Regions from separate parts of the Maccoyibacter intestinihominis genome, predicted to be linked through region 3. Evidence: predicted binding sites of a transcription regulator. Region 3 holds the regulator's gene; each other region holds the start of a gene.
What was found. The regulator Rex, encoded in region 3, represses fermentation and respiration genes when NADH is low (regulators of the CRP and FNR family bind a similar motif). The targets are predictions, from matches to a motif close to ATTGTTAANTANTTAACAAT.
Positions count from the first base shown of each region.

Region 1: the regulator Rex is predicted to act here: its motif matches at 807-826, upstream of WMO43_RS07650 (acyl-CoA carboxylase subunit beta).
Region 2: the regulator Rex is predicted to act here: its motif matches at 1,202-1,221, upstream of WMO43_RS13515 (butyryl-CoA:acetate CoA-transferase).

Region 1 is NZ_JBBMEX010000006.1:166,313-168,591, reverse strand. It holds gene WMO43_RS07655 (D-alanyl-D-alanine carboxypeptidase family protein) at 1-773, shown strand, start outside; gene WMO43_RS07650 (acyl-CoA carboxylase subunit beta) at 915-2,279, shown strand, end outside.
Region 2 is NZ_JBBMEX010000018.1:21,136-23,414, forward strand. It holds gene WMO43_RS13515 (butyryl-CoA:acetate CoA-transferase) at 1-1,169, opposite strand, end outside; gene WMO43_RS13520 (DMT family transporter) at 1,352-2,279, shown strand, end outside.
Region 3 is NZ_JBBMEX010000006.1:16,761-19,039, reverse strand. It holds gene WMO43_RS06880 (hypothetical protein) at 1-419, opposite strand, end outside; gene WMO43_RS06875 (redox-sensing transcriptional repressor Rex) at 440-1,123, opposite strand; gene abc-f (ribosomal protection-like ABC-F family protein) at 1,154-2,279, opposite strand, start outside.

The DNA.
Region 1 (2,279 bases), 150 kb from region 3:
CAGAGATGATGAACGAAAAGGCGAAAGAGTTAGGATGTGAACATACACATTTTATCACGCCAAACGGATTAGACGCAAAAGATGAAACAGGTTCTCATGGAACCACGGCAAAAGATCTTGCAACGATCATGAGCTACTGTATCAAAAACGATACGTTTTTAAAAATTACACAGACAAAACAGCATAGTTTTCAGAATGTAGAGAGAAGCCGGAATTTTACCTGTAATAATCACAATGCTTTTTTACAGATGATGGATGGCGCACTGTCCGGAAAGACCGGATTTACCGCGGATGCAGGCTATTGCTACGTCGGAGCCTTAAAAAGAGGGGAGCGGACATTTGTGGTATCACTGCTTGCCTGCGGCTGGCCGAATAACAAAAGCTATAAATGGGCAGATACCAGAAAGCTCATGGAATACGGTTTAGAGCATTATGAAAAGGTAAAAGTCAAAGCCAAACAAGAATTAGAGACGGTCCCTGTCATAAACGCCGCTGACAACTCCTATGATCCTGACAAAGAGATTCTGATGCCGGTTCGGGTAAAAGGAAAGGATCTTCGGGTTTTAAAAGACAAGGAAGAAAAAGTGACCGTAAAATGCACGACAAAGAAAGTATTGCAGGCACCGGTCAAAAAAGGAACGGTGATCGGAAAAGCAGAGTACTATATCGGAGAGGAAAAAGCAGTATCTTATCCGATCGTTGCGATGGAAAATGTATCCGCAAGAACGCCACGGTGGTATCTGCAGTGCGTCTTAGAAAAGTTTCTGTTTTAAAATTCGTCAGATTGGAAAAAATGTCTATTCAAATTAGTGAAAAATTTAACAAATTACTATTGAAATATTGTATTAAAAGTAATACAATTAGCATAGCGAAATTTTTTAAAAATTTTCAATACATAGATGGAGGGCTAATAAATGAGTAGCACAAAGAATAGCTTAGCAATGCAACGAATTGCCAAGTTACTGGATGAGAACAGTTTTGTAGAGCTTGGTTCTCTCGTAACTGCACGAAGCACAGATTTTAATCTGACTGCAGATAAGACTCCTTCTGACGGAGTAATTGTCGGTCACGGATTAATCGATGAAAACCTGGTATTTGTATACAGCCAGGACGCTTCCGTGTTAGGTGGAACAATCGGTGAAATGCACGCAAAGAAAATTGCTTCTGTTTATGACATGGCAATGAAGATGGGTGCACCGGTCATTGGTCTTTTAGACTGTGCGGGTGTCCGTTTACAGGAATCTGTAGATGCATTGGAAGGAATGGGTCAGATTTATGCAAAACAGACAGCAGCTTCCGGTGTTGTACCACAGATCAGTGCCGTATTCGGCAGCTGTGGAGGTGGACTTGCCGTTGCATCCGCATTATGTGACTTCACTTACATGGAGACAGAAAAAGGAAGACTTTTCGTAAACTCTCCGGATGCCATTGCAGACAACAACGTATCGAAATGCGATACAGCAAAAGCTGACTTCCAGGCAGCAAACACAGGTGTTGTAGATGCAGCCGGAACAGAGGATGAGATCCTTGCTGAGATCCGCGAATTAGTAACCATTCTTCCGGGATGCAACGAGGAGAGCGGACGTGTGGACGAGTGTACGGACGATTTAAACCGTGCATGTGAGAGCATGGAATCCATGAAAGGTGATCCAAGATACTTCCTTTCTGAAATTGCAGATGACCATAACTTTGTAGAGACAAAGAAAGGTTATGCAAAAGATATGGTAACAGGATTCATCAAATTAAACGGAATTACCGTTGGTGCAGTAGCAAACGCTACCGTAATGCATGATGAAAACGGAAACAGGACAGAGGAATTTGAAGCAGCATTAACCGCACAGGGATGCGAAAAAGCAGCAGACTTTATCCAGTACTGTGACGCATTTGATATCCCGGTACTTTCCATGACAAATACAACAGGATTTAAAGCGACTTCATGTTCTGAAAAACGTCTTCCAAAGGCACTTGCCCGTATGACATACGCATTTGCCAATGCAACAACTGCAAAGATTAACTTCATTACAGGAGATGCATTCGGAAGTTCTTATGTAATGATGAACTCAAAATCTCTTGGAGCAGATTTAGTCTATGCATGGCCGGATGCAAAAGTCGGCATGATGGATGCAAAATCGGCAGCTAAGATCATGTATGCAGATGCTTCCGCAGATGTCTTGGACGAAAAGGCAAAAGAATATGAAGCATTACAGTCAAATGTGGAAAATGCTGCAAGAAGAGGATATATTGATCTGATCATCAACCCTGCAGATACAAGAAAATAC
Region 2 (2,279 bases), on a different contig from region 3:
TCGGTAACGATAGATCCCTGTGTCAGGGTAGGTTTAATACGGGACTGCATTTTTCCATCCTTTGTAGTAAAGGTAGAAGAGCAGCAGATAAAGCTCTTACCGCCATTTGACAGGTAAGCACCAAGTACGAAGTCTAACTGTCCGCCGGCACCACTGATATGTTTGATACCTGAGGACTCAGAGCTGATCTGTCCGAATAAGTCGATATCCACCGCATTGTTGATAGACATGAAGTTGTCCAGTGCGGAGATAGAACGGATGTCATTTGTATAGCTTACAGGAGCACTCATCAGTTCCGGATTTTCGTCTAAGTAATCGTACATCTTCTTTGTTCCTGCACCAAAACCATAGGTCTGACGGAAACGGTCGATATTTTTCTTAGAACCGTTGATCTTTCCGGCTTTTGCAATATCAACAAAAGCGTCTACATACATCTCAGTATGAACACCAAGGTCTTTTAAATCAGATTCTGCGATCAGAGAACCTACTGCGTTTGGCATACCACCGATACCAAGCTGTAAGCAGGCACCGTTTGGAATCTCATCAACGATTAATTTTGCCACTGCTTTGTCAACTTCTGTTGCAGGGCCGCCGCCACCAAGTTCACCGATCGGAGGATTGTCACCTTCTACAATGTAAGTAACATCAGAGATATGTACTCCGTTTTCAAAACCGCCGAGACAACGAGGCATATTCTCATTTACCTCTACGATGATCTTTTTAGAAGTCTCGCACATTGCAGTTAAATGGGAAGCATTTGGACCGAAGTTGAAGTATCCGTGCTTATCCATAGGTGCTACCATCAGCATAACAACGTCATCCGGCTGAATGGAGTCACGGTAGTAACGTGGCAGCTCGGAATAACGGATCGGTGAATAATAAGCGAATCCACGGCTGATATATTTACGCTCGATTCCTGACATATGCCATGAATTCCAGCAGAAATGCTCGCCTGCATCTTCACGTTCAAATACAGCTAAAGGCTTTAACAGAATACCGCCACGAAGTTTTACGTCCTTTAATTCGTCGGTACGTTTTGCGAGTGCTTTATCCAAAGCATCCGGAGTGCCGGTACACCAACCATAATCTACCCAATCGCCGGATTTGATAATTTTTACAGCTTCATCTGCAGATACAAGTTTCTGCTGATACTCTTTTTGAAAATCCATCTTAAGAACCCTCCTCTTTTTCTAAACATGAGATTGTTAAAATTTAAACATACATTAATTTTAACACGCAGGACAGAATAGGTCAACTCTATGTAGAGGTTCTTTTAGTTGAAAAATATACAATCATGGTATAAGATAAAGAACTGATAAGAGTCGTAAAAAGAAATATAAGAGGTTAAGTCATGAAAGAAGAAAAAAGAGCGCAGATCATGCAAAAGACCGCAGTGGTCTGGTTTGGCGCACTGGTCTGCTGTGCATTGTGGGGAAGTGCGTTTCCATGCATTAAGATCGGCTATCAGATGTTTGAAATTGATGCCGCTGATACCGCAGCACAGATTTTATTTGCAGGGTATCGTTTTACCTTAGCGGGAATCCTGACCGTTCTCATTGGCAGTGTTTTAAATAGAGGGTTTCTGATACCGAAAAAAGAGAGTTTTGGAAAAATATTCAAATTATCCATGTTACAGACTGTTCTGCAATACTTTTTCTTTTATGTAGGACTTGCAAATACCACCGGTGTGAAAGCTTCTATTATAGAAGGCGTGAATGTCTTTGTGGCAGTTCTCGTAGCGAGCCTTTTATTTCAACAGGAGAAGCTGACCGGGAAAAAAATCGTCGGTTGTCTGATTGGTTTTGCCGGAGTTGTCATTGTCAATTTAGGAGGCAGCATGGATATGGGCTTCCGGCTGACCGGTGAGGGATTTATTTTCCTGTCTACCGTGGCATATGCATTTTCCTCTGTTTTTTTGAAAAGATATTCTAAGGATGAAAATCCGGTGCTGTTAAGCGGTTATCAGTTCATAACAGGAGGCATCATCATGTGTGTCATCGGACTGCTGATGGGTGGAAAGGTGCATGGATTTGCAGCGGCATCCACCGGCATGCTCGTCTATTTAGCAGTCGTTTCAGCGGTTGCCTATTCCCTGTGGGGAATCCTGTTAAAATATAATCCGGTGTCAAAGGTGGCAGTCTTTGGCTTTATGAATCCGGTGTTTGGAGTTATTTTATCGGCACTTCTCTTAGGGGAAGGCGCGCAGGCAGCAGGAGTAAAAAGTCTGATCGCACTGCTGCTCGTAAGTATTGGAATCTATGTGGTAAATAAAAAAGAAG
Region 3 (2,279 bases):
AGTTTCTCATAACAGAACTCCATGCTTGCTAACATGAGTCTTTCATTTGCGTCTTTGATCTGTTTTGGCAGTTCTAACAGTTCATCCTCACATGCTTCTATCTTTTCATTTACTTCGTTGATCAGGCGGGTGTTCTCATCCATGATCTTATCATTTGACGGTCGGTTACTCTGCTCATCACTCTCATCCATATGTGCAACAATGCTCTCCATCAGACTGGCTTTGACTTTTTTTAAGTCTTTGATATCCTGATTTGCCTGCCCCTGTCTGGCTATGAGATGATTCAATTCTTCTTCCGTACTCTGAATCTCGTCTGATTTTCCATGAATCGCAAACAGCCGGTGCCACTTCTGGTCTAAGACCAGAATCGGTACTTTCTTATTGATCAAGGCTCCTTTGAAATATTCTTTCTCTTTCATGTGAAATCCCCGTCCCTACTCTATTTTTCTTTTGCTGACTGATTTTTTACAATGTTATAGGACAACTGCATCAGACTGTCGGACAGATGAACGTTCTCTACTACCACGTCCTTATCTGTCAGTTCTAAATCCACATGTGCAAAATTCCAGATCGCATGTACGCCGGAATCCACCAGTTTCTTTGCAACTGCGTCTGCCTTTTGTTTTGGCATGGTCAATGCCGCAATATCCACATCGTGTGTCTTTAAGAAGTCTTCCATTTCATCAATCATATGAATTTCTATTCCACGCACTGTCTTTCCTTTCAGTGCAGGATTTACATCAAACAGGGCAATGATCACAAAGCCCAGTTTCTCAAATTTTACATAATTCGCAAGTGCCTGCCCCAGATTACCGGCTCCGACTACAATAATATTGTGTCTTTGATTTAAGCCTAAAATCTTACCGATCTCATCGTGCAAAAATTTTACATTATATCCATATCCCTGCTGTCCGAATCCGCCAAAGTTATTCAGATCCTGGCGTATCTGTGACGCAGTGACATTCATTCTGCTGCTAAGTTCATTCGACGAGATACGCTCTACGCCTTCGTCTAAAAGTTCCCCTAAATATCTATAATATCTGGGCATTCTGCGAATTACTGCCTGTGAAATCTCTTTTTCCACTTTAATTCCTCCTAAGCCAACTACATATATTATAAGCATTTGTAGTTTTACTGTCAATGTGTCAAAAATTTAACTATCTTCTGACAGCACTTCCCACTGCTCATACAGAGCTTCGAGTTTTTCAGAAAAAACGGCTCGTTCGCTTCCAAGTTCATTTAATTTTGCGGAATTTACTGCAATCGCAGGGTCCTGACACTGCTCATCGATCTCGGCGATTTTCTGCTCGCACATTTCAATCTCGGCTTCTACTTTTTGCAGTTCATTGGCAATTTTTCTGCGGCGTGCCTGTTCCTGCTTTTGTTTCTGCCAGTCCTGTTTGTTCTCTGTCTCTGCTTTTTCTTTTGAAACGGTTTCTGCATCTGACGGCGTTAACGTTTCCTGCTCTGTACGTTTTTCTATATAATAGTCATAATTTCCCAGATAATTTGTCAGCACTCCGTTAGACAGATCCAGTATCCGGTGTGCCGTCTTATTGATAAAATAACGGTCATGGGACACGAAAAAGACGGTTCCCGTATAGTGGTTCAATGCCGATTCCAATATTTCTTTTGAAAAAATATCCAAATGATTCGTCGGCTCATCGAGAATTAAAAAATTCGCCTTGCCAAGCATCAGCTTTGCCAAAGACACACGTCCACGCTCTCCACCACTCAGATCACCGATTCTTTTAAAGACATCATCATTGGTAAACAAAAATGCCGCTAAGGTATTTCGCACCTGTGTATTGTTCAGTTCCGGATATGCATCACTGATCTCTTCAAACAGTGTTTTTTCCATATGGAGTACCTGATGCTCCTGGTCATAATATCCGATATAGACATTGCTTCCAAGCCGGATGACTCCCGCATCCTCTTTGAGCATTCCGTTTAATATCTTTAAGATCGTTGTTTTTCCGGTTCCGTTGTTTCCGATCAGGGCAACATGCTCTCCACGCTTGATCTCAAAATCCAGATTTTCAAACAGTTTCTGGCTGCCAAAAGATTTTGCTAAACCCTCGACACTTAAGACATCATTACCGCTTAATATATTCGGCTCTAATGTGATCTTGATATCGGTATGTTCTTCCACCGGTTTTTCTAAACGATTGATCTTATCTAACAGCTTTTCACGGCTCTCTGCCCGCTTTATGGATTTTTCACGGTTAAAGGATTTCAGCTTGGTAATGACTTCTTCCTGATGTTTGATCTCCCGCTGC